3 regions of the Marinobacter sp. W-8 genome follow, and region 1 is predicted to be linked to each of the others. Evidence: predicted binding sites of a transcription regulator. Region 1 holds the regulator's gene; each other region holds the start of a gene.
What was found. The regulator sigma-54, encoded in region 1, starts transcription at its own class of promoters, with help from an activator protein. The targets are predictions, from matches to a motif close to ANTGGCATNNANNTTGCTNT.
Positions count from the first base shown of each region.

Region 2: a site for sigma-54 is predicted at 1,683-1,702, ahead of ACF8YQ_RS07985 (PEP-CTERM sorting domain-containing protein). Genes of this name have one in related genera too.
Region 3: a site for sigma-54 is predicted at 7,690-7,709, ahead of flgA (flagellar basal body P-ring formation chaperone FlgA). Genes of this name have one in related genera too.

Region 1 covers NZ_CP172297.1:2,635,031-2,645,175, reverse strand. Annotated here, with positions in the region: gene ACF8YQ_RS12245 (YhdP family protein) at 1-2,318, shown strand, start outside; gene ACF8YQ_RS12240 (carbon-nitrogen hydrolase family protein) at 2,329-3,153, shown strand; gene yjgA (ribosome biogenesis factor YjgA) at 3,154-3,678, opposite strand; gene mgtE (magnesium transporter) at 3,696-5,057, opposite strand; gene ACF8YQ_RS12225 (HPr family phosphocarrier protein) at 5,149-5,418, opposite strand; gene rapZ (RNase adapter RapZ) at 5,425-6,309, opposite strand; gene ptsN (PTS IIA-like nitrogen regulatory protein PtsN) at 6,363-6,833, opposite strand; gene hpf (ribosome hibernation promoting factor) at 6,922-7,230, opposite strand; gene ACF8YQ_RS12205 (RNA polymerase factor sigma-54) at 7,304-8,833, opposite strand; gene lptB (LPS export ABC transporter ATP-binding protein) at 9,022-9,747, opposite strand; gene lptA (lipopolysaccharide transport periplasmic protein LptA) at 9,725-10,145, opposite strand, start outside.
Region 2 covers NZ_CP172297.1:1,705,333-1,715,477, reverse strand. Annotated here, with positions in the region: gene ACF8YQ_RS07990 (PA14 domain-containing protein) at 1-1,602, shown strand, start outside; gene ACF8YQ_RS07985 (PEP-CTERM sorting domain-containing protein) at 1,778-2,431, shown strand; gene ACF8YQ_RS07980 (glycosyltransferase) at 2,499-3,569, shown strand; gene ACF8YQ_RS07975 (exosortase/archaeosortase family protein) at 3,511-5,064, opposite strand; gene ACF8YQ_RS07970 (GNAT family N-acetyltransferase) at 5,077-6,198, opposite strand; gene ACF8YQ_RS07965 (glycosyltransferase) at 6,195-7,094, opposite strand; gene ACF8YQ_RS07960 (glycosyltransferase) at 7,131-8,012, opposite strand; gene ACF8YQ_RS07955 (hypothetical protein) at 7,991-9,064, opposite strand; gene asnB (asparagine synthase (glutamine-hydrolyzing)) at 9,057-10,145, opposite strand, start outside.
Region 3 covers NZ_CP172297.1:2,037,881-2,048,025, reverse strand. Annotated here, with positions in the region: gene ACF8YQ_RS09565 (hypothetical protein) at 1-1,617, shown strand, start outside; gene ACF8YQ_RS09560 (CBS domain-containing protein) at 1,645-2,289, opposite strand; gene mnmC (bifunctional tRNA (5-methylaminomethyl-2-thiouridine)(34)-methyltransferase MnmD/FAD-dependent 5-carboxymethylaminomethyl-2-thiouridine(34) oxidoreductase MnmC) at 2,381-4,276, opposite strand; gene ACF8YQ_RS09550 (peptidylprolyl isomerase) at 4,282-4,890, opposite strand; gene ACF8YQ_RS09545 (pilus assembly protein PilB) at 5,095-5,838, shown strand; gene ACF8YQ_RS09540 (flagella synthesis protein FlgN) at 5,910-6,380, opposite strand; gene flgM (flagellar biosynthesis anti-sigma factor FlgM) at 6,388-6,714, opposite strand; gene flgA (flagellar basal body P-ring formation chaperone FlgA) at 6,842-7,549, opposite strand; gene ACF8YQ_RS09525 (chemotaxis protein CheV) at 7,735-8,664, shown strand; gene ACF8YQ_RS09520 (CheR family methyltransferase) at 8,700-9,527, shown strand; gene ACF8YQ_RS09515 (LysR family transcriptional regulator) at 9,562-10,145, shown strand, end outside.

The DNA of each region.
Region 1 (10,145 bases):
ACACCGACTGGACACTCGACTCTTTATCCGGAACCGTCGCCTGGACCCTGGCAGACGGAATAACCAGAGTATTCTCCGATGATCTGGAGTTTGTCTATCAGACAGATACCCGGTTAACCGGCGCCTTTGATCTGCGGCTGGACCGATACGGAGAAGACAATCTTGGTTTGAGCGTCGGCGTAGAAGGCGGCAATGCCGGTATGCTGGCGGATTTCGTGCCGGCTAATGCCGTGGGTGACGGACTGTATGAATGGCTTACCAACAGTATTCCGGAGGCCGGTATCCGGGGGCAGTACTACGGCCACGGTCGTATTGATTCCTCCGCGCCGGCTGGATCCTTTGTTTCCTCCATGTGGTATGAATTCGATAATGCCAGGATTCGATACGACCAGCGCTGGCCATCTGTGGAGCGGGCCAGCGGGCGGGTTGAGATCCAGAATGCTGACACCCGGGTAACACTCGCTCGGGGCGAGATTGGTGGGTTGGAGCTGGAAAACGCCAGTGTTCACGTCCTTCCCGGAGATGGGGAGGCTGGCACGCTGGTGCGCGTAGATGCAGTGTCGACGGTTCCGGCAGAGAGAATACCCTGGTGGCTGGCCAATACTCCGTTGGGGGAATTGTTGGGATACGGTAACACCCGTGCCCGTTATGAAGGGGAGTTTGAGCTGAGTCTTGGGCTGGAGCTACCGCTATCGCAAGGGCAGGACACCCGGGTTACGGCGCAGGTAAAAACCGATAATGCCGGATTCCAATTACCGGATGCGGGACTTCGCTGGCGGAATATTCGGGCTGACCTGACTTACGACAGTGTTGATGGTTTTTCCGGGCCACCGGTTACTGCCCGCTTTTTTGACCAACCGGTCAGTGTCGTTTTTTCCACCGCTGAGGCCGGTGATGCAATGCTGATACGTCAGCAAGGTGGTCTGAAGTTGCCTGGTTCCCTGGCGGCCTTTGGCCTGACCGACGATGCTGCCCCCGGGCTTGCCGGAGAACTGCTCTACACCGCAGAGCTGGAATTAGGGGGTGCCAACGAGCCGGTGATTTCCCTGTTTTCGGACCTTGAAGGCCTGCAAGTGGATTGGCCTGAACCGCTGGCAAAGACCCCGCGCGAGCGGACCCCTCTGTCGGTTCGGGTTGACCCGCTCCAGAGTGAGGGCGTGTCCATCTCGGCCCAGTGGCAGGATCGTCTGGACGCGGAACTCCGTTTTAAGGAGACGTGCTTCGAGCTGGTGTTCGGACATTTGAATCTGGGCGCTCACCACCTGACCAATATCAGCATTGATGCGCTTGAGCTGGAGGACCGGTGGGTCGTTCATACCGACTCGGATCGAGCCCGGGGGCGGGTGGTACTGCCCAAGGAAGCAGGCGCGGTAGAGGCGGATTTCGAAACTCTGCGCCTGATGCGCGAGGCCAGTGCCGCAGAGCAGGACAACGAATTTCTGACTCTTGAGGAGCAGTTGCAGGCGTTCAGGGAGCTGGATATGGGAAATTGGCCCGACATTGATGCCAGAATCTCGGATCTCCGGCTGGATGGCGAGTCAGCGGGAAGCTGGCGTTTCAAGCTGCGCCCTGAGCCCTATCGGTTGTGGGTGCAGGAGGTGGAAGGCCGGCTAGGATCCCTGGTGTTGTCCGGCGATATGACCTGGAGCATTGTGGACGACCGGGAGACCACCCGGTTCAACGGTACGCTGGCGGGAGGGGCCCTTAAAGACCTGGAAGCGCTGACCGGCACCACGATCCCGATGACCAACGAAGAAACCGCGGTTGAACTGGATCTGGATTGGCCGGGAAGCCCGGATGACATTGCTCTCAGCAAGATCAGCGGTACGGTCAGTGCCCGCCTGGATGACGGCATGATCATGGAGCAGAGCAATTCGGCGCAACTGTTCCGGATCTTCAACCTGCTGAACACCGATACGCTCTGGCGCCGCCTGCGGCTGGATTTCTCGGATCTGTACGAGCGGGGCGTAGCCTTTGACGCCATTTCCGGTAAAGCCAACATTATTGATGGCCTGGTAACCATGGACCCGGAACTGCAGCTGGTTGGCCCGTCCGGCGCGTTCAAACTCAGTGGCAATACCAACATGGCCAATGAAACGCTGGATATGCGCCTGGTCCTGGTACTACCCGTGACACAGAATCTGCCCCTGGCTGCCATACTGATGGGGGCGAGCGCCCCCATCGGCGGCGCCTTGTTCGTGCTCGATAAAATTCTGGGCGACCCGTTGAGCAAACTGACCAGTGCCACGTACAGTGTCACAGGAACCTGGAGCAATCCGGAAGTGGATCTGCGGGGCGTGTTCGATACCGGTGAGTAAGGAGGCCATGATGGTTCAGGTAGCGGCAATACAAATGGTCAGTACCCATGACATCGATGCCAACCTTGAAGAGGCCCGCAGACTGCTGGCTGAAGCGGCAGGCGCAGGGGCGAAGGTGGCGGTGTTGCCCGAGAACTTCGCCGTTCTGGCGACCGCACAGATGCTGGAGTGCGGCCGCCGGGAGGCGGGTAGCGAGCCTGTTATCCGTCGCTTTCTGGCCGAGCAGGCCCGGGCATTGGGGCTCTGGATTGTTGGTGGCTCCCTGCCGTTGGCCAGTCGACGAGATGGCTCAAAGATAACAGACCGGGTGCGCGCCACCTGTCTGGTGTACAACGATCGTGGTGAGGAAGTGGCCCGCTACGACAAGATTCATCTGTTTGACGCCATGGTTGAAGACGCCCACGGCCAGTATCGGGAATCGGATACCTTTGAGCCGGGTGATCAGGTGATTACGGTGGATACGCCGGCCGGGCGATTGGGGCTGGCGATCTGTTACGACCTTCGCTTTCCGGAGCTGTTCCGGGCCTTGAGAAAGCAGGGCGCCGAATGGGTTTGCCTGCCCAGCGCCTTTACCTGGCAGACGGGTAATGCCCACTGGCACGCCCTGATACGCGCCCGCGCTATTGAAAACCAGGTCTGGGTGGTGGCACCGGGGCAAGGGGGGCAGAACAGTAGCCGGCGCAGAACCTTTGGCCACAGCCTGATCTGCGATCCCTGGGGCAAGGTCGTCAGTGAGTTCGACGAAGGCCCCGGCATGGCTTGCGCCGACCTGGATTTAGAGCAACTACATCAGTTGCGCAGCCGTATGCCCGTGTGGGAGCACCGGCGGCTCTGATTACTGCTCGGCGTCGTCGATCCATTCCCGCAGAGCCCGGAACAGCTTCCGGGCCTGGCCGGTATTCTTACCTTTCTCGACTTCCTTGCGGGCGTTGCGGACCAGATTGCGCAGGTGCTGCACGTCGGCCACAGGACAGTAATCAATAAACTCTCCTACCACCTTGTCGCCTTCGGAAATCATCCGGTCGCGCCAGCGCTCGGCCAGATGGTGCCGGCGGGTATGTTCTTCACTGCCGGCGTGAAAGGCGTCGATGGCACGGCCAATAGCTTCGGGGTCGTCCTCCTGGCGCAATACCTTACCGATGTATTGCAAGTGCCGACGGCGGGCCTCACGCTGGGGAATCCGGCGTGATTCAATGATCGCCGCTTTCAGGGTTTCGCTGATGCTCAGGGTGGCCAGCTGTTCGTCGTTAAGGTCGAGCATGCGTTTGCCCAGATCCTGAAGCGCGTGCATCTCACGCTTCAGCTGCGATTTGCTGGGGCCAAGGTCGTCCTGGAATTCGTCGTCAAATTGGTCAGTCATGGTAGGTCACAGATTGCTCAGGCATAGAAAATGGTGGCCAGTCCCAGGAAGGCCATGAAGCCGACAACGTCGGTTACGGTGGTGAGTATCACACTTCCGGCCAGGGCCGGGTCGATGTTCCGGGATTTCAGGAACAGCGGCAAGACGGTGCCCACCAGCGCCGCTGCCACCAGGTTAATCACCAGTGCCGCCGCGATGATGGCACCAATCAGCCAGTCCTGGAACCAGACCACGGCGGCGGTGGCAACCACCACGGCCCAGAGCAGGCCGTTCAGTACCCCGGACAGAAACTCGCGGTTCAGAAGCCAGCCCACGTTGGCACCGCTGATCTGGCCAACGGCCATGCCCCGGATCACCAGGGTCAGGGTCTGGCTACCGGCAATGCCGCCCATGCTGGCCACAATAGGCATCAATACAGCCAGGGCAACGACCTTGGCGATGGTATCTTCGAACAGACCAATCACCGCAGATGCAGTAAAGGCGGTAATCAGGTTGATACCCAGCCAGACCGCACGCCGGCGGGTGGTCTTCATCACCGGGGCAAAGGTGTCCTCGTCTTCATCCAGACCGGCCATACTCATCAGGGAGTGGTCGGCATCCTCACGGATAACGTCGACCACGTCATCGATGGTAATCCGGCCCAGCAGCTTGTTGTTCTCATCCACCACCGGAGCAGAAATCAGGTCGTAGCGCTCGAACAGGGTGGCGACCTTGGTATCGGACAGCGACACCGGAATTGGTTCAATGTCCGTGTCCATCACTTCCCGCACGGTAGCGGCGGGGTTGGATACCAGCATCCGGGTAATGGGCAGCATGCCGATAAACTCGTCCCGGCGGCTGACCACAATCAGGCTGTCGGTCATCGGGGGCAGGCTGCGGTGCCGGCGCAGGTAACGCAACACTACGTCGATGCTGATGTCCGGTCGCACCGTGATGGTGTCGGTGTTCATCAGGCCGCCGGCGGTGTCCTCCGGGTAAGCGAGGACTTCCTCTACCCGCTGACGATCCTGCTCGTCCATGGTGTCCAGTACTTCCTGGATCACCGTGTCCGGCAGTTGCTGAAGCAAGTCGGCCAGGTCATCCGACTCGAAATCTTCCAGAATGTCCGCCAGTTCCTGTGCGTTCAGCTGGCTCAGGAAATAGCTACGGATGTCGTCGCCAAGGTACTGGAGGACTTCCCCTTCCAGCTGCTTGTCGACCAGGTTCCACAGCAGGGCCCGCTGGCGTGGTGGCGAGGATTCCAGAAGGTGAGCAATATCGCTGGGGCTCAGACCGCCATTCAGAATGCGGGCCACCTGCTTGAGGGCACCACTGTCCAGCGCTTCACTGAGTGAGCGAAGACGTTGGCGGGCCTGGCTTTTTTCCAGAATATCGGTCATTGAACCACCTGCGATCAGAAAACCTTTGCATTATAGCGGAGTTAGGTGGCACACGTGAGAAAGGATTGTAGGTGAATGACGAAACCGGAGGTTATTCCCCTTCACCAAAATAATCGTCAATCAAGGCAGTCAGGGCATCGATGGCGTCCTGTTCATCCGGGCCATCGGCAACCAGCTCCACTTCGGTGCCCTGGCTGGCAGCCAGCATCATCACCTGCATGATGTTCTTGGCGTCTACGTCCCGGCCTTTGCCCCGGATTCGTACCTTGCTGTCAAAGTTCGAAGCGGTGGCCACAAGCTTTGCTGTGGCCCGTGCATGCAGGCCCAGTCTGTTGATGATGGTGATGGAGCGGCAAATCATAGGCGCTCAGATTTCTCCCCGGGCTTGGAGGTGCGGCAGTTCGGTGTGGCGTACCTGCACATTGCGGTAATGATCCCGGAAATAGCGCCCGAGCTGCTCACACACATAAACCGAGCGGTGCTGACCACCGGTGCAGCCGATGGAAATGGTCATGTAACTACGATTGCTGTCGGCAAACGAGGGCAGCCAGGTGTTCAGGAAGCCGGTAAGGTCATCCACCATCTGACGGGTCAGCGGCTCCCGCTCCAGAAAGTCAATAACCGGCTGATCAACACCGGTATGCTTGCGCAGGCTGGTGTCCCAGTACGGGTTGGGCAGGCAGCGTACGTCGAAGACGTAATCCGAATCCACCGGCACGCCGTGCTTGAAGCCGAAGGACTGGAACAGCAGAGCCAGTTCCTGATCCTTGCGGCCGGCTACGCGCTGCTTGATCATGTCGCGCAACTCGTACATGGAAAGGCCGGTGGTGTTCACATACAGGTCGGCCAGTTTTGACAGGGGTTCCAGCAACTGCTTTTCGTTGGTGATCGCCTCCCGCAGCGAAGTCTTGTCATCGCTCAGCGGGTGTTTGCGGCGGGTCGCGTGAAAGCGCTGCAGCAGAGACTGCTCGTCGGCATCCAGGAAAATGATTTCAAGCTCGACACCGGTCTGCTTCAGTTGCTGGTAGATGGTTTCAAAATTGGCCAGCTCGGCAGAGAGGTTGCGGGCATCAATACTGACGGCCATTTTCTTCAGCCGGCCCGGTGCTTCCTGGGTGGCTGCCTCCCGGGTCAGCGGGAACAGCAAACCAATGGGCAGGTTGTCGATGCAGTAGAAGCCCAGGTCTTCCAGTACATGCAGGGCTGTACTCTTGCCGGAACCGGATCGGCCACTGACGATAATCAGCTTCATGGGGCTGTTACTCCTTCAATCTGCCTGGCAGCCTGTCAGACGTCAGGCTGATCTCAGTGATGACTTTCCGCCATACGCTGGTAAAGGGTAGCGGCGTCTTCGCACTGGCGCAGCCGGGCGCAGAACGTGCTGTCATTGAACCGTTCCGCCAGCTGGCTCAGTAGCTCCAGGTGTTCACTGGTGGCTTCTTTGGGGACAATCAGCGCAAACACCAGGTCCACCGGCTGGTTATCGATGGCATCAAAGTCTACCGGCTCCTCCAGGGTCATCAGCACGCCGATGACGCGGTCCAGGCCGTCCAGCCGGCAGTGGGGGATGGCAATGCCTTCGCCGATGCCGGTGCTGCCCAGCCGTTCGCGGGAGACCAGATTGTTGAAGATCTGGGTGTCGCTGAGAATTTCATCCTGAAAGTGAATCCGTTCAGCGATGAACTCCAGCACACGTTTCTTGCTTGAGGCCGGCACCTTACACAGGGTCAGTTCAGGGGCAAGAATATTGTCGATGGTCAGGGATGGCTCGCTCATGGATCGACTGCATGTCCGTAAAAAAAAGGCTGCGGCCGGTTAGCCCCGCCGCAGCTCGTTTCATGAAACACCCGGTAAGGTTCGCGCTTCAGCGACCGCCGTTACCGTGCATCCGGTCTACGTTCTTTTCCTTGTGCTTGAGGATCTGACGGTCCAGCTTGTCGACCAGAGCGTCGATTGCGGCGTACATGTCCTCATTTTCTGCCTTTGCGTGAATCTCACCACCAATCACGTGCAGCGTGGCTTCCGCCATCTGGCGCACCTTCTCGACCTCCAGGGTGACCTGGCAGTTACTGATGTGGTCGAAGTGACGCTCCAGCTTCTCGAACTTGGTGTTGACGTAATCCTTCAGAGCGGGAGTCAGTTCTACGTGATGGCCTGAAATGTTGAGTTGCATAGGCGTCTCCTGTTGTCATACTGCCGGCGTGCTTGCCGGCTTGCATGCCAGTGCATCTTGCACCAGCGAAAGTTTAAACCAGGCGTTTTCGTTCGTTCGAGGGAGGAATATGCATGGCCTCCCGGTATTTGGCCACGGTACGCCGCGCCACGTTGATTCCCTGTTCCCCTAGCATGGCTGCAATTTTGCTATCGCTCAATGGCTTTTTCGGGGTTTCCTCGGCAATCAGCTTCTTGATCATTGCCCGGATGGCTGTAGACGAGCATTCGCCGCCCTCGGCGGTGCTGACGTGGCTGGAGAAAAAGTACTTCAGCTCGAAAATACCGCGGGGCGTGTGCATGTACTTCTGGGTGGTAACCCGGGAAATCGTGGACTCGTGCATTTCCACCGCCTGGGCAATGTCAGACAGGATCAGAGGCTTCATGGCTTCTTCGCCCTGATCCAGGAACCCTTGCTGGTGTTCAACGATGCGGGTGGCAACTTTCAGCAGGGTTTCATTACGGCTTTGCAGGCTCTTGATAAACCATTTCGCTTCTTGCAGCTGGTCGCGCAGGTAGGTGTTATCGGCACTGCTGTCAGCCCGGCGGATCAGTGACGCGTAGCTGGCATTCACCCGGATACGCGGAGCGATTTCCGGATTGAGTTCAACCCGCCATCGGCCTTCGTGTTTGCGTACGATAACGTCCGGGATAACGTAATCCGGTTCGGCCCGGTCCACGACATCGCCAGGGCGCGGGTTCAGGCTCGTGATCAGGGCCAGTACCTGTTTCAGCTGGTCTTCCTTGAGCCGGCTGCGGCGCAACAGCTGTGCGTAGTCCCGGTTGCCAAGCAGATGCAGGAACTGGGTAACCACCAGTCTCGCCTGGCGCAGCCAGGGGGTATCCGGTGGCAGCTGGTTGAGCTGAATCAGCAGGCATTCCTGGAGATCCCGAGCGAACACGCCTGGCGGGTCGAAGTGTTGCAGGCGGTGGAGTACCGCTTCCACTTCGTCCAGTTCCAACGGGTCTTCTTCGGTTTCGTCCAGCAGGCCTGCGTGAATGTCCTCAATGTCAGACGTCAGGTAGCCGCGCTCATCCACAGCATCCAGCAGCGCGTGGGCAATGGCCTGATCCCGCTCGCTCAGAGGCGTCAGGTTCAGCTGCCACTCAAGGTGATCCTGCAGGGTTTCGGTAGGCGAGTTCCGGGTTTCGAAATCCGATTCGTGCTCGTCTTCGCCTTTGCTGGCCGGAGCCGGGGCAGACTGGTAGATGTCGTCCCAGGCGGTATCCACTGGCAGATCATCGGGAATGTTGTCCGGAATATCGTTCTCGGACGACCAGTCAGGGCCGTTCTCGGTTTCGTCCCAGTCCGGGCTCGCGTCCTGGTGGCTGTCGTCCTGGTTGGCCTCAGAGCTGGAAGCGTCACTGTGCTCGTGCTCTTCGCGCTCGTCGCCTTCAGCGTGCTCATCGTCCTCTGAGGTTTCCAGCATTGGGTTGGATTCCAGCGCCTGCTGGATTTCCTGCTGGAGATCGAGGGTAGAAAGCTGTAGCAGGCGTATGGCCTGCTGCAGCTGGGGCGTCATGGTCAGACTCTGGCCCAGCTTAAGCTGTAATGAGGCTTTCATAACCATGGCTCAAGATCCATAACTCGTGGGCATCCCGGTTGTTGCTTTGCCGGCGCACAGGCCGAAAAAAATGTTGTACGCTGGTTACTTGCCATTGTCTGTGAACAGTATAAGCAAGTTTTTTGCCGAGTTTACTTGCTACAGATCATCAAAACAATCAGACCTCGGATAAACCCAGTTTTATCAGGTCAGAGCCGGAACTCATCACCCAGATATACTTCTTTCACCTGCTGGTTTGCCAGAATGGCTTCGGCATTGCCGGAGGCGATGATGTGGCCGCCGGAAACGATGTAGGCATTCTCGCAGATGTCGAGGGTTTCCCGAACGTTATGGTCGGTAATCAATACGCCAATACCTTTATCCCGCAGGTGCCGGATAATGTGCTTGATGTCACTGACGGAGATAGGGTCTACGCCCGCGAAGGGTTCGTCCAGCAGGATAAACGCGGGCTCCATGGCCAGCGCCCGGGCGATTTCAACTCTGCGGCGTTCGCCGCCGGATAGCGCCATACCCACGCTGTCACGGATGTGAGTAATATGAAACTCTTCCAGCAACTCTTCCAGCTTGGCCTCCCGTTCCGCCCGACTCATGCCTTTGCGGGTTTCGAGGATGGCCATGATGTTGTCCCGCACGGTCAGTTTGCGAAACACGGAGGCTTCCTGGGGCAGGTAACCGATGCCCTTGCGGGCGCGCCCATGCATTGGCAGCGGGGTGATGTCCTGGGTGTCGATGGTGATCCGGCCGTGATCCGCAGGCACCAGGCCCACGATCATGTAGAAGCAGGTGGTCTTGCCGGCGCCATTGGGGCCGAGCAGGCCGACAATCTCTCCGGAGCGAATTTCCAGAGAAACGTCCAGTACTACTTTTTTCTGCTTGTAGCTTTTTGCCAGATTACTGGCCCTGAGAACTGCCATCCGAACCTTTCCCGTCACTGGATTGAGCTGAATTACGAGGCTGAATCACCATTTCCACCCGGCCGGAGCCGCCGTCGGATGGCGTGCCGCCTTCCGCAGTAACAACGCGGCGAACGGTGTCGTAGTGAATGACGTCGCCCCGGAATACGTTGCCGTCTTGTTCAATAACGGCCTGGCGTTCAAAAATAACCAGGTTTTCATCGCCAGACCAGGTGATGTTCAGGGCCTTGGCATCGGTCGTGCCTTCGCCTTCCTGGCTGGGTTGCCGGTAATGGGCGGGGTTGCCGGCGGCTTCAATCCGGCTGACACCCTGTTGGTTGCGGTAAAGTACCACCCGATCCGCGTCCAGCCGGGTTTCGCCCTGAATCAGTTCGACAGCGCCGGTGTAAACGGCCGTT
Region 2 (10,145 bases), 930 kb from region 1:
GATTCCCAGAACCCGGACGGTGCGGTTCAGATCGCCTCCACCATGTCCACGCCCCTCGATAATTTCACCCGCTATGCCTCACAAACCTCCGGCGTACAATATCTGGAGGCCGGCAAAAAATATTACTTTGAATTCAGACACAAGGAAGGTGGATGGGACGACCACTTCACCGTTGCCTGGTCCGGCCCCGGCATCTCTCAGCAAGTGATCAGCGGCAGCGCGCTACACAGCTACGCCCAGAAAGCCCCTGACTCGGCCCCCGAGATGACATCCGAAGATGCCTACCATCTGGGCTACCGAATCGGCTACTTTGACGCTGAACAGGGCCTCTCATTCAACAGCCAGTACCCCCCACTTGATGCGGACAGTGATGATCTGTACGACAACTGGGAGATTGTGTACGGGCTGGATCCATCCAATGCGGCCGATGCAAAATCCGATACCGACAATGATCTGCTTACCGCCATGGATGAGTTCTGGGCCAGGACCAATCCCGGCACCGAAGATACTGATAACGACGGGATTCCGGATGGGTACGAATACGCCTATGGCACGGACCCCACCAACCCGGGCGATGCCAATGTAGATCTTGACGGTGATGGCTACACCATCCTGCAAGAGTACCAGGCGGGCACCAATCCCACCGATGCCAGCGACTTCCCTGCCCCTCAGGAAGCGTATGCAACCGGATTCGTCGGCCAGTACTTCACAGGCACCGAGTTTGACAGCTTCGTTTACAGTCAGCGGGATGCGAGCGTCAACTTCAACTGGAATAGTGGAAGCCCGTCAGCGGAGCTTCCAAGAGACCGGTTCAGCGTGCGTTGGCAAGGATGGTTTACCCCCCCTCACAATGAAGGAACCCGGGACTACACCTTCACCACCACCACGGATGATGGAGTTCGGCTTTTCCTCAACGGGTCTACCGTCATTGATCAGTGGAAGAACCAATCCCCCACCAGCTACAACGCCACAGCGAGCCTCGAAGCGGGGACCCCCGTTGCCATCACCATGGAGTACTTTGAGTTCGGCTGGGGTGCCACAGCACAACTGGCGATTACCGACGCCGCCACTGGAGATGCCATATCCACGACCAACACCGTCCAGCATCTGGCATTGGACAGCGAGTTCGCCGAAAGCACCTTGAACGACGGCATCGACGATCTTTACAAACTTCGCTACGGACTCCCCCTGATGCAACCATCAGCCAGCCGGGTGCTTAACGATAGCGGCGTGACGGTTCTTGAGGCTTATCAATCGGGCCTGCACCCGTACACGCTCGAAACCGTATCGGAGCCAGAATCACCGGTCACCAGCCAGCCCGGTGGTACCGGCGATGCCAGCGGCAGTGTGACACTGTCGTGGACGCCTCCCGGCACCAGGGTAGACGGCAGCAGCATTTCGCTGAGCGAAATTGACCGTTACCGGATCAACTACGGACAGGATGCTGCAAACCTGACTCAAACTCTGGAGGTGCCTGCAGGCACAACCTCAACCACGGTTACCGGCCTGGCGCCCGGCACCTGGTACTTTACGATTCAGGTAATTGATATCAATGGATTGAGTAGTGAACCGTCTGATCCGGTAGAGCATCAGGTTAACTAAGTGAGCATTCTGGTTGTCGAGTTATTTTACAACCAAACAGCAGGAACCAGAAAAGTTTATTAATATTCAATGACTTAAAATCTGGCACGAAGCCTGCTTATTAGAGGATGACGTAACGCAAAGACCACTCACTGGAGGAGTGACTCAAATGAAAAAATTGACTCAAGGCTTAGCAATGGCTGCAGCCGTCGGTTTTGCGGGAGTAGCTCAGGCTGCCTACATCGATTCTGTTGCCAATGCAAACGCACCTGGCGCTGTAGCTGAGCAAAGTGTTCCGGGAGACAACGATTACGCCACTCGCGTAGGTGGTACCTGGACAGCGGATGCACCTCTGTACAACGTGGGTGATACCGTATTGTTCGGCCACAACCTGAAATCCACCAGCTCCGATCCGTTCAAGCTGACCTTTACCTACCTGGGTAAAGAAGCTGCGGACAACAACCAGTTCTACTGGGGTAACACGCTGGTATTCGATACCAATAGTTCCGTAGATGACCAATACAGTGCTGTATTCTACGGTGGCCTTGACGCCCTGCTGAACTTCAAGTTCATCAACGGTAGCGGTGTTACCATCAACAACGATGCGAACAATGGCGGGCAGTTCAACGACATTACCAAGCCCAATTCCAGCACAAACTTCAACCTCTTCTACGTTGAAGATGATTACTTTGTAATCAGCCTGGATGACGGTTACGTAGGCGACGATAACCACGACGACATGGTTATCGCAGTTCGCGCTACCAAGGTTCCCGAGCCTGGCACGCTGGCATTGCTCGGCCTCGGCCTCGCAGGCATTGCAGTTCGAATGAAAGGCCGTAAAAAAGCCTGACATCGAGTTCTATGCTACGCTTTAAAAGCCCTGCACTTGCAGGGTTTTTTCATTTCAGGTCAGGTTCATGGATGTACTGATTGTTTATGCCAATAGCGGCAGAGGGCTGCAAAAAGATGCCCGGATACTGGAAGCAGCCCTGCAGCGGCTTGGGCACCAGACCAGGCAGGTTCAACTGCCCCCTACTCCCGTATGGCGTTCCCGCCTTTCAGCTTATCGATTCAAGGCATTAAAACGATTTTGCCCCGGATTTCTCAGCAAACTCTTCTATCGCAGTCAGATCGGCTTACTCAGGCTGCTACGTCCGATTCAACAGGCGGATCTCGTCATTCACCTCGAGAATGTCTGGATATCTCAATTGGCTGCTGGCCGACACCACTGGCTCATCCCTAACCAGGAATGGTTCATTGAATCGAGAGGTCCCTACCTCAGCTTTATCAACCGTATACTCTGCAAAACACAGCACGCGGTATCGATTTTTACCGCCTTACATGCAGACACCCAATACCTCGGGTTTACCGGCGGTGAAGTTAGCGCTCAGACCGGCTCACAAAGGAAAGACTACCGTTTGGCTTTGCATGTAGCCGGAAACAGTCAGTTCAAGGGCACGCAGCGTGTTATGGCATGTTGGCAGAGGCACCCTGAATGGCCAGAACTGGTCGTCGTCTCCCAGCATCTGGACACCACCCCCGCCGCCAATATCAGGGTAGAGAAAAACCTCACGAACAATGAACTGAACACACTCTGGGCCCAAGCCGGTTTTGCGGTACTCCCTTCTGAGGTGGAGGGTTATGGCCAGGTATTGGCCGAGGCCATGGCTTACGGCTGCATCACAATCACAAGCGATGCACCACCGATGAACGAGCTGGTTGGGGAGGACAGAGGATTTCTGGCACACGTGGAAAGAAAGCTGACGTTTCGCCTGGGCACCCGTTACCTTGTCTCAGAGCAAGCTCTGGAGCAGAGCATTCAAGCTGCGATAGACCAGCCACCGGCCACGCTGGCCCACATGTCCCGGCTGGCAATCGAATGGTATTCAACCAATCACGAACAGTTTCTTTCCCGATTAGAGAGCCAGCTCAAGGATCCGGTCGCACCACCTCTTGATCAATCTGCTCAAGAATCACCGGAAAGGTAGACTCAATAAACTCAGCAAGCGTTGCAGCCACCTCACAACCATCGCACGCCACTGCAGAGATGAGTAAAGAGGCATCATCACGGCCACTGAAGAACCCGCCCACCTGAGCAAGCTTCGCGCGCCACTGATCGGTTTCCCACTGCCCCTGAACAAAGTAGCTATACCCCAGATGCACACGTTGTCCGGAAACACGATGTTTCAGGGTGACTCCCTGCACCGGGATATTCAGGCTGTTTTCAACATCAAAGAAGCCTTCCGGAATCCAGAAATCACGGTCATAAAGGCGGTTACTGTACTGGATGAGTTCCGCACGATGCCTTTGATAGTCATAGGTAAAAGCGCCCAGATAGTAGGTTGTGCCCAAACCTTGCCCTGCGCGGGCCTGCAAACGGTCAAACAGGGTCTGCGCATACACCCTGTCTGGATTGAGAACGTTGGGGCGCCACCCCGCCAGTGCAGATCCGAACACCGGTGAATACCTTTCACTTAAATCAATGGCGTACCCTTCGGGTTCAGAAGCAATGTTGCCTCGCTTGTCCGGCAAAGCGATCCAGGTAACCAGCCCCAGCAGCGCGACAACCGTTACAGCAACGGTAGTTTTACCTGCGGGTTTAGCGTGATCTTGCTTCTCGTCATTGTCCTGGCTGGCAACAACCTGGTCGTCCCGTTTCTCAAGCTGACGAGCCAGAAAATAGAGGGGAACAAGCGTGCCCGCAAACACCCACCAGCCAAAGTTTTCATGATCCTCGATCAGGCCGGACTGCATGTTCGTTTCATACCCCATGTAGATGATGACGAACACCCGGATCCAGTTGGCAAGTAGAGCAAATGCCACCCCCAAACAGAATAACGTGACGCGGGATCGTAACCTCGACAGGTATAACTCGCCATAAATCAGAACCAGCGCCTGCCCCACCAGCAGATACCGGAGTCCAGAGCATCCATGAGCAACTTCAAAGGTTCCGACACCGATGAGGTAAACGAAAACGCCCTCCACCTCAAAATCAATATCGAAAAAACCCAACAGGAATTTATTAACGGAAACGGTAATTACCTGTAGCGTCCAGGCCAGGAAATCCCACACAGGAATGGTCAGAAACAGCAAACCCAGCGGCACAAGGAACCACCGTACCTGTCGCCACCCCATTAGCGTGGCGCAAGCGCTCAGTAGCATAGGTACCAGTGACAGGTGTTGTAATGCCTGAAGCCGGATCAGGCCTCCTACCCAATACGCCCCAAAGCAGGCCAGCAACGGTAAAAGCCATAACGGATAAAACCCGGGAACGACTGGATGAGCCTTTGCTGCACGTGCTGTCAAATACACAGACACCGCCGCAAGCAGGATGCCGTGGGAGTATGATTCATCCAACTTGAGCCATCGGTTTACAATACCGTCGATCGAGGGAAACGTAACCAGTGCCAGCAAACCTAGCAAAGCAAGAAATGGCCATAGACGACTCATTAAATTCATAGACGGCATCCTTTCCTCGGTCATCACAAATCCTGACTAAAGACGAAAAAAACGGTTGATCGACGATACCAAGCGAGAAGGCAAGCAACCTCTTGCACTGTACGCCAACTTCAGAACCGGGGAACGCACATACTCCACGGTTGTAAACAGCACGTCTTCGCCCCGGAAATGACTTTTATAAAAGGTGTTCTTTCCCGCCCCGGCCAATAAATCGTAACTGAAAACCTCAGTGTCCCGGAACGCCCGCTCAATGGCATATCCCAGGTGTAGGGTTCCCAAAGATACCTTGCTGTTCAAATTCTCCATAAAACCCGCCTGAAGGTTGTATACCCGGTTACCCGCTTGCACATCATAAAGCACAGAGACCACCTCTCCGCTGGCTGTCAACACAGACAAGCTGGGCCTCTGATTGCGAGAAAGACGGGCGAGCATAGCTTGATGAAAGCGAACAGCGTTCTCGTCAAAACACGGTTTCCCCCAACGCTCCCAATGAAAGTGGTTCAGTTGCTCAAGAAACCTCTGGGGATCATGACATTCCTCATATCGCCCCTGTAACGAGTTCTCAAACCAGTCACGGCGGTTATAGACTTTCAATCGGGTATTTTTGCCAAGGCGCGCCAACCAATCGGCAAACACCCCCTGCACCGGAATCACTACTCCGCCCGATTCACTCCGGACCAGGCGAGATAAATCCAGACGGTCACACAGACTGGTCTCAACCATATTCATAGACCGAGCTGAAGCATCAGCGAAGATCATTTCGTCCCAATCAAGACCCGCAAGATAATCAGAAAGCGTATCCATCACCGATTGCTGTTGGCGGCGCTCAACGATCACGCCCACGTATTCTGTCCGAACCGTGGGACCAAGCTTCCAGGCATTGCCAACCACGTGCAGCCTGCGAACCTTCCATCCCAGCGGTGTGGTGACAGAGCTCAAGTATAGTGGCGCAATTCCTACAAGGTTTTCGTCGCCGTCGAATACTGCAAGAAGCAATAGCTCTAAATCGAGTTTATTGCCCCAGGTTTCCCACCAGGACACCTGCCAAGCCCAACTCATAAATAACGGGTCTGCATTGCTTGTGTTGAGCAGAGCGTCCCATTGATCCTGCAGGTTGAAAAAATCCCTCTCAAATAGACGGCGAACGGTATAGCTCATGTGCGCCTCCCTGCACCGGGAACAAACCCGAATTTGAAGGCAAACCTCCATGGCCCGGACCAAAAAGGATCCTGTCTAAGGGCGCGAAGAAGGCATTGAAAAGCCTGATCACGTCGGCCTACCGAAAGCTCATACCGACCTTTCCGAATTTGGAAATAGCTTAACCCCCTACGGGCTTCTCTTGGGGTGACCGCCTCAGGAAAGGCTTGCAGAAAGCTGTGGACAATCTGCTCGTTAGCTCGAAAGCGGCTGTCTTTATCAGAGGAAATCTGGTTCTCCATTACCCGGTAATACCCCAGGATTTCCGGAATGTAGAGAAACCGATAACGAGTAGAGAATCGCAACCAAAGCCCGTAATCCTCTGCCAGCCGGTCTGCATTATCGAAGCCACCCATCTCGTCAAAACAGCGCCTTCGAGTCATGGTGGTGTTCATACTGACAAAATTGTCTCGCAGCAAATGAGGGGTTATGCGACCGGAATAGCGCTTCATTCGGTTAACGCCACGTTCCTGCCCTTCCCCGTCTATGACCATATAATCGCCATAGGCTATATCTGCCTGAGGATTTGCCTCGAAAGCCTTGAGCGTGCGTTCTAACTTGGTTCTGACCCAGGCATTATCAGAGTCAAGAAAGCAGATGAACTGACCTCGTGCTTCATCAATGCCCCGATTCCTGGCCACGCTCTGGCCCTGGTTCTTCTGATGCAGATACCGCACACGAGGATCTGAGAAATACTTCTTCATCAACTCAGCTGTACCATCAGTGGAGCCATCATCAACGACAATCAACTCCAGATCATCGAATGACTGTGAAAGCACACTCTCAACTGCGAATGGCAGATAATCCGCTCGGTTGAATGTTGGCGTAATGACTGACACCAAAGGACTCAAAGACATGACCACTTTACTTCCCTGTCTTGTTCAGCATTGTTGTTATTTCAGCGCTACCGCAAAGAGTGCGCGCCAGACATTCGACTCCGCAGGCGCGTACTTGAGTGCTTTCACAATCTCCTTTAGACCGGCGGCCTTCTCGCCAGTTGCTCCGAGGTAGCGGCCCTTCCGGATATAGAAATGAGCAAATCCTTTATCAAAATCCCTGGTACTCAGCGCCTCGGGATACTCACGCCGGAAATCGTGAATAATGGCTTCGTTAACTTTAAAGCGTTGGGTTTTATCCGAAGAAATCTGATCCTCCATCACCCGGTACCAAGCCCAGTATTCCGGTTCGTATCGGAATTCATACCGGGCAGAAAACCGAAGCCAGAGGTCATAGTCATCTGCCACTCTTCGCTTACCACTCATACCACCCATTTCATCGAAGCAGCGCCGCCTGGCCATGGTCGTATTCATCGCAACGCAGTTATCCTGAATCATTCTGGCTGCAATTCGGCCGGAATAGCGAGACATGTTTTTCCGGCTGATTTCCTTGCCTTGCTCATTGATAATCACATTATCGCCGTAGAGCACATCCACTTCCGGATGCTTTTCAAAAATACGAATCTGGCTTTCCAGTTTATCCAGGGGCCAATAATTATCGGAATCCAGAAAACAGATAAACTCCCCAGCCGCCTCTGCAAGAGCAACATTCCTGGCCACACTTTGCCCCCGGTTTTCCTGTTGGAACAAACGTACTCTCTCGTCCTTGAGATAGGGCTGAAGCAACTCGACCGTGTTGTCCGTTGAGCCATCATCAACGATGAGGAACTCAAAGTGCGGATAACTCTGTTTTATGACACTCTCAACCGCTTCCAGGATGAATTCCGAACGGTTGTATGTCGGAGTGATAATAGTGACTAAAGGATTTTCAACCGACATTCGCCGCCTTCCTTGTTCGTATCTTTTTCGTTCCAGTTTTCTCGAGCAGACTGCAGTAATTCACCATCGGAATCCCCCCCCATGATGAACCAACCTTGTATGCACTGCTGGGTCTCGGTTACAGACTCACTTTCCGGGGAGGCCCACACAAAGAACCTGGGTTGCTCGCGCCCCTGATAGAAACCGGCAGCTTTCATTACTTGCTTTAATTCCAGATCAGATGTCATTGCGGAATAAGACGACGCACCAGGCCAATTACTGAGTATTGCTTCAATAACCGCTGCTTTTATCCCCTTCGATTTGGCCGGCCCGAGGTAATCCACCAGGCGCACCTGTCTACCATACTCTCGTACCACTCCAAGAGCTTTCAGAGTGCGGCCTCGGTCTCTCAATTCTATAAACTGATAACTTGCAAACGGATGTTGCTGATATCGCCAATCCAGATAGCTCCAATTCCGCACTATTGCCTTGTCGTAGCCTTTTGCTATCGAATTCCACAGCGCGTCGATCTCATCTTTGGCCGGAAGCTGCTTTGTTACCGATATGGAATCCCCCATTGGAGGTGTTCTGCGGGTTATCAACTTTGTCCCGAATTGAAAAACCATCAATGCCCAGTCGCGGAATGAACGGGGCTCTCGAATTCGCCTGAGAAAATGCACCTCGTTATTGGCTTGCCACCCCATCCGTTCCAGAACAATGGCGGCCACAGGACTGATACCAAACGACATTAGAATGGGAGAACGCTGCGCAAGCTCCACCTTGATCAGCCTACCAATGCCCTTTCCTCGCAGGCCTTGGTTAACCTTGAAATCGCAGCTCCACATCGCAGAAGTAGGCCTGCCCTCCCACAATATGGACACGGGAACCACAGCATTGAACCCGACAACGGAGCCTTCTTCTTCTGCCACCACGGGGGCAAAGCCCCGAGCCCGAGCCCCGGGATTATCCAGAAACTGGTAATCCCAAATATCACGCTTGAACGCTACATCAGAGAAAAGATTGAGTACCTGCTCCCTGTGTCGGTGCTCTTCGTAGGGTTTAATGTCAACCACCAATACGCTCCAGCCAGGCAAGAAACATCAGAATGCCCCATAATTCTGCGGAATAATCTTCCCGTCCTTTAAGATGTTCTTGCCAATAGGCATGAACGACCAAACGATCAAGGTAATCCTGCTTATCGAACACCGAGGGCTGCAACAATGACTCGGCCCAAGGACGTAATGGACCTCTAAGCCATTGTCCCACCGGCACTGCAAAACCCTGTTTCGGCCTGTCAACCATCGACTGAGGCACATGTCGGTAGAGCACACTTCGCAGTACCTGTTTGCCAATGCCGCCTTTCAGGTTATAGCTCAACGGCAAAGATAGCGCGAAGGCAACTACGTTGGGATCCAACATCGGTATCCGGGTCTCAAGGCTGCAAGCCATGGCCGCCCTATCCACCTTAACCAGAATGTCATCTGGCAGGTACCAATTCAGATCGCGCCACATGAGAGTTTTAAGGCTGTCTTGAGGAATGACATTCGGAAGATTCCCGCTCAAACCGTAGAGCGGCTCATTAACATTGCTCAGGAAACATTCTGGCTCGGTCCAGAAAGACACCGATTGGCGGTAGAATTCCGAGAGACTGGCAGCCGAGGCCAACGCTCGCTCCGCTTTCAGTCGATGGCGAATCGCCAGAGCCGAGCGCCCACGCTGCGAAGGTATTAGTGACCGAATGACATGCGCAGTTGGGCCCTCTGGCAAACGAGTGAGCAAACGTCGGGCAGCACCGCCAACACCGTTTCGCACCTGCCAACGTTTATGAACCGACGGATATCGGGAGTAACCGCAAAAAAGCTCATCGCCGCCGTCGCCAGACAGCGCCACCGTGACATGTTTTCGGGTCATCTCGCTGACAAGAAAAGTAGGCAGCTGCGAGGAATCCGCGAAAGGCTCGTCGTATAGATCTGGCAATCGTGGCACGAGGTCAAGCGCATCCTCGGGAGTTACGTACAACTCCGTGTGTTCGGTTCCCAGATGACGGGCAACCTCTGCAGCATGCTCTGCCTCATTAAAGCCCGGCTCATCAAAGCCAATGCTGAACGTTCTCACGTTCTGGCTTGCACGGGCTTGCATAAGTGCAACCACGGT
Region 3 (10,145 bases), 600 kb from region 1:
CTTACGGGTGACCGTAAAACCCTATTCAGAGCCAAACTGGCAAGGATTGGTGCACTGACCGGCGTTGCCGAGGACGAAACCTTCGAGATTGTTCAGAAGAATGCACAGGACGACTATGACGAAATAGAAGAGCTGGTATTCCCGCTGGAGCAGGATGAAATCATCTTTGGTGTGCGTGCGCTTGCCTATAACAATCTACAGGATGAATTGGACGACAACGCAGCACCCATCGGCGTAGATGTCAGTTACCAGGCTGGCCGGGCAGGGTATGCCAGGGGCGCTTCTGAAACGCTTATGAGGGTGAACCTGAACCGCCTGATCGCACCGCTGGCCTGGAATGATGGCTTTATGGCAACGGATGTGTCGCTGGGCCATGAGGGCCGGGTGTTTGTTGCTGGTTACCTTCCCGGGAACAATCAGGTCCAGGTCCGCATTTATGACCAGGCGGGTACGGAGCTGCAGATTGTTGAGGTGACAGACCCGGCGATAACGCTGCAACCTTCAGACGTATTCCTGGACGTTGGTGTACGAACGGTCACTGAAAACAATAACCGTGTGAATCGTTATGAAATTGCCGTTGCTTTCAGCTCTGACCAGGCAGAACCGGGTGCTCCCGTTGGCGGGTCTGATGTGGTAACGGCCCTGTTTCATTATGACGGTGCTTCGGGGAACTATCTTCCGAGCTGGATCGGAAACAATATCTTCAGAATTGGCACGCCGGCGGACGATTCGGTGCGATGGGTGGGCATTAACGGCACCACTGGCTATGTGTTGGTGGGCGGCGAAACCCGCGGTGCCTGGAATACCGATGCCTACCAGGGCGGCACCGACAGTTTCCTGGCCCGCATTGATACGGCGGAGAACGCAGGGGCTCTGGAGCCGACCCTGGCCTGGACACGGCAGGTTGGCTCATCAGGTGATGAGACCGTGGTCGGTGGTAGCTCACAAGGCTCGCTGGCTCTGCTGTTCGGGGCGTCGCCAATGACGCTTGATGGCCTCGGAAATGTTGGCCCGTATTTCTTCAATGGCAACACCGGAGAGTCACCGACCGTGTATCAGGTGGGTGAAGACAGCTCTGAATCGCTCGGGGACGGTCTGTATGGTGGTGCCGGGGTGGTGCTGGTCGGCGACGCGCCCTATAGCTACCGATTCCGTGAAGCGCAGCCAGAGGATGCCGGTACCGAAAATGCGGAGGATGAGATTATTCGCACGCGGCTGGATAATCGGGCCGGCTTTGTTTTGGGATTCAATACTTCAGGCGAACCTCTGAGCGCGTACACCGTTGATGATGCGGGTGATCTATCCAACGAATTCCTGACCCGTGGTGTCCGGTTTGACGGTGATATTGTGGTGTCGGGCAACACCAACGGGAGCTTTGTTGAAGGCCAGGCGGCGCCGGTGACGGGCACAGAGAGTATCCTGGCGAGAGTGGATACATCCGAATCTGACATAGCCTTCCGCAACTGGCGTAGGCAACTGGCATTCGAAGGTCTGGACATTCTCGATCTGGAGAATTACCGCGACGATGAAGTGGTGGCGTTGGTGAACCGAAATGGCGAAAGGATGCTGCTTGTTTTCAGCCCGGAAGGTGAGTTACTGACACCGATAACGCCGTAATCCTCCGGGTTGCAGGTCCGGGGTGGGTCAGACCGCCCCTTCCTGTCGGCCCGCATTGGCATAGAGCTTCAGGTAGTCAGTGCTGGTGACCACGCCGGCGGTTTGTCCGGCAGCATTGATGACCAGGGCTGCATTCAACCGGTGAGCAAGCATCAGGCGTGCTAGTTGATGGGCGTCGGTTTCGGGAGATGCAGTCAGAAAAGCCGGTAGTTCAATGTGAATCAGGCTTTGGTTCAAAGCTTCCGAACTGTTCTCGTGAATCCACGAAAGAAGCCATCGCAGGTCGATCAGGCCTGCGACATTGTTATCCGAGAGCACGACCAGATGGTGAACGCCGTGTTCTTCCATGGTCTCCAGCGCCTCTGCGACGGTGGCAGAAGCAGGAACCGAAAACTGCGCTGGCGAGCTGATGTCGGCGACGGGCAGGTAAACCCTTTCCTCCCGACGTTCGCCGGCGGCAGCGGCACCATACTCCTGAAGTGCGCGGAAGCTGCTACCACCGCCGCCGCTGTGCACTGCCTGCTGGAACTCGGCATCGGTAGCCTCGCTATGTTCGGCAGAAATGCCCGCAGACTCCGACAGCTCGGTGACATCGCCCACCCGGCGACTTCGGAACGCTTCGGGTAACCGGGTCCCGATCGGACGTCCGGGTTCACTGACGAAAATGGACATGCTTCCACCTCTCCGGGGGATTTCCCCCTCTACTGCCACCTTATGACGGTTTATCGGCCGCCGGACCGTTCGCTATAGCTCGAGTTTATTACTATACGGTTAGTTGGTTCCGGTAAAGGCGTCCCGTTTCCACACGACGGGCGAGCCGGGTATTCAGGCAGGCCGGTTGCTGGCAGATCCGGTCGGCCAGATATTCCGCCAGCAGCGGAGCCCATACCAGGCCTTTGCTGCCAAAACCGGTGAGCAGATACACGCCGGTCCGGGATATCTCATTGTTGCCGGGGCACGGACCTGCCACCGGCTGATAGTCGTGTGTGGTACAGCGAAATCCCACGCGCCCCTGAAGATGTTCTGCCTGTATGTGCTCTGAGATGTTTAGGGAGGGCAGCAGTTCCCGAAGTTGGTCCAGGTTTTCCTGATGCCCCTTGGGCGTTGGTTCGGGGTTATCGTCGCGAAGATCAAATGTGGCACCGGTTATGGCACTGCCGTCATAAGCGGGGTTCAGGTATTTGGTGCCACAAATGACTACATCTGGAAGCTGGCAGTCGTCTGCGGGTATACGCGTGACCTGTCCGCGAATGGGCTTGAGGCGCAGCGACTGGCCCTCAGGTACAGGCGCGAGGGCAGTGCTTTCATGGCCGGCAGCAACCACAACCTTTGCGGCTCTGAGAGATCTTCCGTCACTGGCCTGAATGACCCAGTGGTTGTCTGCCCAGCTCAGCGTATCGGCCTTGAACCCGAAAATCGTGCGGATGAGCGGGTGTTCAATCAGCGTTTTGCACGCTCGGGCCGGTTGTAGCCACCCGGAACCCGGAAACCATAGCGCTTCGCACTGGACAGGTATGCCGGCAATACGACTAGCTTCTGTGGGTGATACGGCACCCAGCAGGTTTTCGGGGTAGCTGCTGCGTTCCAGAAACCGCTTTTGGCGATCCTGCTCCTGGTCAGTGGCTGCGAGCTGCAGCAACCCGCTTGGGTGCCAGAAGTGGCCCTGCCAGCGTTGGTAGAAGCGTTGACTGAAGGAAAGTGCGGTGGCTGCGAGCTCTGTCTGGTCATTGTACTCGACACCGAGTTTTACATACAAAGCCCCCTGGTCATTGCCGGAGGCGCCCGCGCCGGGGCCATTGGCCTGGTCGATAAGCACTACCGGAACGCCCCGTTCTGCCAGATTGCGGGCTAGAGCGGCACCGGCGATCCCGGCACCAATGATGACGATGGGGTCAGTTCCGACAGTGGGGGCAGAGACCTCTTCCGAGGTTGGCAGTCTGCCGGTCAGCATTTCCCGCTTGCGACCGAAGCCGGGAACTTTCGCCATCTCGAAGCCTTCATCTGCCAGCGCACGACGAACCCTGCCGACCGAGGTGAAGGTGGCCAGGGTGGTGCCTGGTTGGCTGTGAGCCCGAATCTGATGAATGGCTTTTTCGAGCCACATGTCCGGGTTCAGCGACGGCGCAAACCCATCAAGGAACCAGGCGTCGGCCACGAATTCCAGTTCGTTCCAGGCGTCCAGTACATCGCCAAAACAGAGGGTAAGCCTGATAGCGCCGCAGCCAAGTACCAGGCGGTGCGTTCCTTTGATCAGCGGTGGGTAGTTCTCAATCAGCTCCCGAGCCAGGGGCTGCAGCCCCGGCCAGCTCTCCAGGGCCTTTTCCAGATCGGCCAGAGACAGGGGGTAACGTTCCACCGAGATGAAGTGAAGAATTGCGTGGTCTTTATCGTCAGGTCGTTGAGCCAGCCACTCGGCCCAGGTCGCCAGGAAGTTGAGCCCGGTTCCGAAGCCTGCCTCGGCGATCACAAAGTGGCTGTTCCTGTCGAGTTCGGCGAAGCGCCCGGGTAGTCCATTTCTTTCGATGAACACGTAACGGGTTTCGGCCAGACCGTCATCTCTGCTGAAGTAAACGTCGCCAAAGCGCGCTGATTCAGGCACTCCGTCTCGCCATATCAGCTCCGCCGGTTCCATTGCCGGCGGACGAAGGTCGTTGATCATGGGGCTCAGTTGTCTTTTGTGATTTCTTCGGCGGACTCGATGATGACCGGGCTCACGGGAACATCGGCCATTCCGCGATGGTAGCCGGTCTGGACCCCTGCGATACGATCAATCACACCCATGCCATCGGTCACCTTGCCGAAAACCGCATAGCCCGGGCCTCGAACTCCGGCGTTCAGGAAATCATTATTGGCTACATTGATGAAAAACTGGCTGGTGGCAGAATCCGGCGCATTGGTTCGGGCCATGGCGATGGTGCCGCGAAGGTTGGGCAGGGTGCTGGTAGCTTCGTTCACGATGGGAGCTCGGGTCTGTTTACGCCCCAGGTTCTCATCGAATCCGCCGGCCTGAACCATGAAGCCGGGAATCACTCGGTGAAAGATGGTGCCATCGTAAAAACCGCTGTTTACGTAAGCCAGAAAGTTTTCCACGGTTTTGGGCGCAACATCGGGCCGAAGCTGAAGCACGAAAGAGCCCTCCGTCGTGACAAAACGGACCTCAGGAAGTGCCGGTTCCTCGTTCTGGGCCACGGCTGGTGAGGTGGTCAGCAGAGTGGCAACGAAGGCAAACAGGACAGACATCACAATCGGGACGAGTTTTACGGGATTTGTCATTTCAAGGCAGCTCTCTGTTACAGGTGGTGACCAGAATACTGAGATAATCCGGTTATTACGTAGTTTGTGCAGATCTTAACAGATCATTACGCCATTAAGGGTAAATCAGAACAGCACGCTCAGAGGTTGTGGGCTACGCTTCACTTGACTGTTGAATACCGGGCCGGGTTGTACGGTGATCACTGATACTGCAGGAGGAATCTGGTGAGAATCCGTCAGGGTTTTGAAGAGAAATCCCGGCTTGGCCGGCTTTTGATCAATCGTGGCTACCTGTCTGAGGGTCAGCTGGAAGAGGGGCTTCGGGCTCAACGGGAGACCGGGCAGCGCCTCGGTGAGGTGTTAATCGCTGCCGGCTGGATCTCAGAGAGGGAGCTCCACCGCGTACTCAAGCATCAGTCGCGCTACCGGAATGCAGCAGCGCTGGTTACCATGGTCACCTTGCCATTTCAGCCCCTGGTGTCACTGGCGTCCAGCAACACCAACGCAGCGCAGGTAGGCGCCGGAGCGGGCGAACTCTACGAGCGGAGCGGACTCACACCCCTCTCGGAAGAGGAAATGTCAGGGGTGTCTGCACAAAGCGGTATTGGCCTGATGGAGCGCCTGGAGGCCGTGTCTTCCATGCCCGCCAGCGCCCGGGACGATCTCTCAGGAGAATCTCCCGATGTCGATGTGGTGGAAGGGATCAGACTGGCGGCCAATGTATTCGTGCCGGTGCTCAGTTTTCTGGATTCAGACCTTACAATTACGGGTGTGCATTACCGGGACTCAGAGCCTCGCTACTCGCTACAGGAAGACGGAGGCCTGAGGCTGGCATTTCCGGAGCGTATCGAGGAAATCCGGATGGATAATATTCGCGTGATGGGCGGCCAGACTCCACCCATGGGCAATGTCAGCATTCGCGATATCCGCTTTCACCCGGATGCCCAGATGACCATCTATACGCGTTGAAAACCTTGCCCTGAAACGAAAAATGCCCGGAAGATCTCCGGGCATTTCGTTGTCTGTGAGCGATGGGCGTATCAGGCGCTGGCCAGAATATTGGTGCTTGAGACGTTGGTCTGCTGGCCTTTGGCACCATAGAGCTTCTGCTGGGCGGAAGCACCTCGGAAGATGTCGGTAAGGCGTGACAGGCGCTTTTGCAGGTGCCCGAGAATTCGGCCGTTGTTCTGATTCACGGCCTGGCATTCGCGCAAACGAGTGTCGGCTTCTTTCCAGAGTTGGTGGAGCTCATCCATACCAGCGGCGCGAATGAAGCGTGATGGCTCTCCGGCATTGGGCTTGTAGCCCATATTCACCAGCAGGTGAATCTTCTTTTTGGCGCGTTCGCGTATGCCCTCAAGAATCTGGTTTTTCCGGCTGGTCATTTCTTGGAGGGGTTGGATATCCGCAGAGGAGAGCACGGATTTTTCCTGGTGGAGTACTTCCGCCAGCAACTCAAGCTGGCGGATATCTTCCTGAAGAATCGCTTTCAACTGTTCATGTGCAGTCATGCTTTACTCACCCGAAAATGCTTTTATCCATCTCAAGCATTTTCTGGGCCAGTTTCTGGGCATCTACCTTGTAGGTGCCGTTCTCAAGAGCAGAACGAATCTGTTCGATGCGATCATCGTCCATTTCGGGGTAGTCCCCCAGCTTCTGCTCGAGTTGCTTCAGGTTTTTCGCCTGATTGCTCAGGTTCACGTTTTCGCCACGGGCAGCGGGGCTCTGGGCCTTGGCTTGCTCGCCTGTGGGCGCCTGTGACGTTTGATTGCCTGAGGCTTTGTCGGCCGTGGTGCGCGTGGTGTTGACCTGGCCGGGGCCAATTCCATTTAAGTCAACTGACATATCAATACCTGCTTGCCTGGGGCCACACGAAAGTGGCGTATTCGGGTTTATATCTGCTTAACGGCAAATCCGCGCCATACTTTAGTTACAAAACGGAAAACATTTGCCGCTCTTGCTGTTTGCCGCCTTACATCGGAATTTCGACCCGCCCGGGTCCAACGGCACGAGCTTTGACTGTCCGGGACGAGCGGAGATTTTCCACCAGTACCTGTTCTCCAACGCCCGCGCTCGCCAGTGCCTTACCGCGAGATGATACCGAAAATGAGCCTGAGCGCGCGGTGATAATAACATGGTCACCCCGCTCAATCGCGTTGGGAGCTTCAAGGAGATCCGGGGTCATTACCGTGCCGGCGTTCACCGGGCGGCGCATCATCATGCCTGAAACAGATTCCTTCCGGGTGAGTACGCCGCGGCGACTGGCGTTGATCTGAACCGAATTTACGGTTACCAGATCCTGTGTCAAACGCTCCCCGCGCGCCAGGGGTCGAGCCGCTACCAGGGCAGGGCCATGAACCTCAACGCTGGTGGTCACGTACATTTTCCAGGGGCGTTCACCACTACACGATACCAGTACAGACGGGCTGGTGGTTTGCAGCGGATCGCCCGCAAATTCGGTGTTCAGATCCTGATTGCAGGCGGCAAGGGCGATGCGGCTATCAATGGCGCCGACTTCATAGCTGCTTTCATAGCCCTCGGCTGCAAGGGTTTCGGACCACCTGGCCAGAAACATCTGGGCGGCGTTGCGGATGGTTTCAGCAGTGGTACGTTCTGAAGACTGAGTGACCGGGCTCAGTAAAAGGCACAATGCAGCCAAAAAGATGATTCGCATACGCACCGGTTTGTCCTATGCTGTCTTTATCTGTGTGTTTTGTCGAAATTCGTTAAGGATTCGGGTTCTTGGGCCGTTAACCCTTAACAGGTCTTCAGGCGTCAAAGAATTGTCTTGGACAGGCCTGAAACCACCTTACAAAGATTGAAGCAATATTGATGCCGGTATAGGCACGCCAGGAGTAAAGCATCATGGCAGGGGTATTAGACAGCGTTAACCAGCGCACCCAGCTGGTCGGTCAGAACCGGCTCGAACTGTTGCTGTTCCGTTTACGGGGGCAGCAGATGTACGGCATCAACGTATTCAAGGTCAAAGAGGTGCTTCAGTGCCCCAAGCTGTCATCGATTCCCAACAGCCGGAGCGTGGTTCGAGGGGTTTCCCACATCCGCGGTGAAACCATTCCGATTATCGATCTGAGCATGTCGATTGGCTTGCCGGGTATACCGCAGGAGCAGCTGTCCACCAGTTTCGTGATCATCACGGAATACAACCGTAAAACTCAGGGCTTTCTGGTAACGGGCGTAGACCGGATTATGAATATGAACTGGGAAGACATTCTGCCTCCACCGAAGGGTGCCGGAAAGGATGTCTACCTCACGGCGGTTACCAAGATTGACGATAAACTTGTAGAAATCATAGATGTAGAAAAGATTCTTGCAGAAGTTTCTCCGCTCAGGGAAGATGTGACGGAAGAGCTGGTCAGCCGAAGTGCGGAACGGGTTCCCGGCCATTTGCCCGTGCTGGTTGTGGATGATTCTTCCGTGGCTCGCAGGCAGATTGAGCGCTGTTTGACCGCTATCGGAATGGAAGTAGTTACGAAAAACGACGGCAAGCAGGCGTTACAGTATCTCAAGGAGATTACTCAGGACGGGTCGAAAGCGAACGACCACCTGTCTTTGATTATCTCTGATGTTGAGATGCCAGAAATGGACGGCTACACCCTGGTTACCAGAATCAAGGAAGATCCGGCGCTGAAAGAAATGTATGTCATGCTGCATACCTCGCTGAGCGGTGTCTTCAACCGGGCGATGGTGCAGAAGGTGGGCGCAGACGATTTCATGGCGAAATTCAGCCCGGATGAGCTGGCCGAGCGAGTAATGGAGATTATTGATCAGCACTGATGCTCGGCTGACGGTTTCACCCACGAAGAGATCCAATGAAAGCGGACATAACGCCCCAGGAATACGAAGCCTTTAAAAAGTTCCTGCAGGATGCGTGCGGCATTCTGCTGGGTGATAACAAGCAGTACCTTGTGAAGAGCAGGCTTCGGCGGATACTCGAAGAAAACAGCCTGAACTCCCTTGGAGAGCTTCTCGAACGATTGCAGAGGCCTGGTCGGGCGGGTTTGCGCGAAGTGGTCATCGATGCGATGACCACCAACGAGACGCTGTGGTTTCGGGATAATCATCCGTTCCGGATTCTGCAGGAAAAGCTCTTGCCGGAGTTCGCCGAGCGAAATTCACTCCAGCCCCTGAGAATCTGGTCTGCCGCCTGTTCTACTGGCCAGGAGCCGTACTCTGTAGCCATGGTGGTGGACGAATTCCGCCGTACCCGGCCAGGTAAGCTACGGGATGTAAAAATCACCGCAACGGATATCTCCAAAAGCGTGCTGGAAGTTGCCCGCCGTGGCGAATACGAAATGATCGCCATCGGCCGGGGGCTATCCCCGGAGCGCCAGAAACACTTTTTTACCCCCTCGGCCAACGGTGGGTGGCAGATTCGACCGCAAATCAAGTCCATGGTGGAATTCAAGGAATTGAACCTGCTGGATCGATACATGCTTGGCAAGTTCGACATCATCATGTGCCGGAATGTGCTGATCTATTTCTCAGCGGAACTGAAAAAGGACATTCTTACCCGGCTGCATGGGGCTCTGAACCCCGGAGGCTATCTGATTCTTGGTGCTTCTGAGTCTTTGAACGGGCTTCCCAATCTCTACGAAATGGTCCAGTGTCACCCTGGCATCATCTATCGCAAAAAATAGCCCGGAACTGTTCAATGCGGAGTAGGGGGCCGATGTGGAGAATCTGAACCTCCGACATCTCTATTATTTCTGGGTAATCAGTCGCGAAGGCTCTATTGCCCGGGCGAGCGAGGTGCTCGACCTGGCACCCCAGACCCTCAGTGGCCAGCTTGCGACCTTTGAAGGCGCGGTGGGCGGCCGGTTATTCAGCCGCGAGCGTCGGCAATTGGTGCTCACAGAACTCGGCCATATGGTTCGCAGTTATGCCGATGAGATCTTCGAGCTGACCGGTCAGTTGTCTGAAACCCTGAGGGCGGGGCCTGAACATCGGCCGCTTTCCTTGTCTGCGGGCATATCGGCGTCTATCCACAAACTGATCGCCTATTACCTCCTTCACCCGGCGATGAAGCTGAACCGGTCCGTGCAACTGGAATGCCGGACCGGCCGGACGGAAGACCTTCTTCTCAGCCTCAAGCGGAAGGAGCTGGACGTGGTACTGACCGATAGAATGCCCCAGGCAGAATCTCCTGAGCGTTTTGCGGTTCATCCATTATCCCGGTCTACCATCAGCCTGTTTGCTGCACCCGAACTGGCGGAGCAACTCAAGACCGGCTTTCCTCACTCGCTCAATCACCAGCC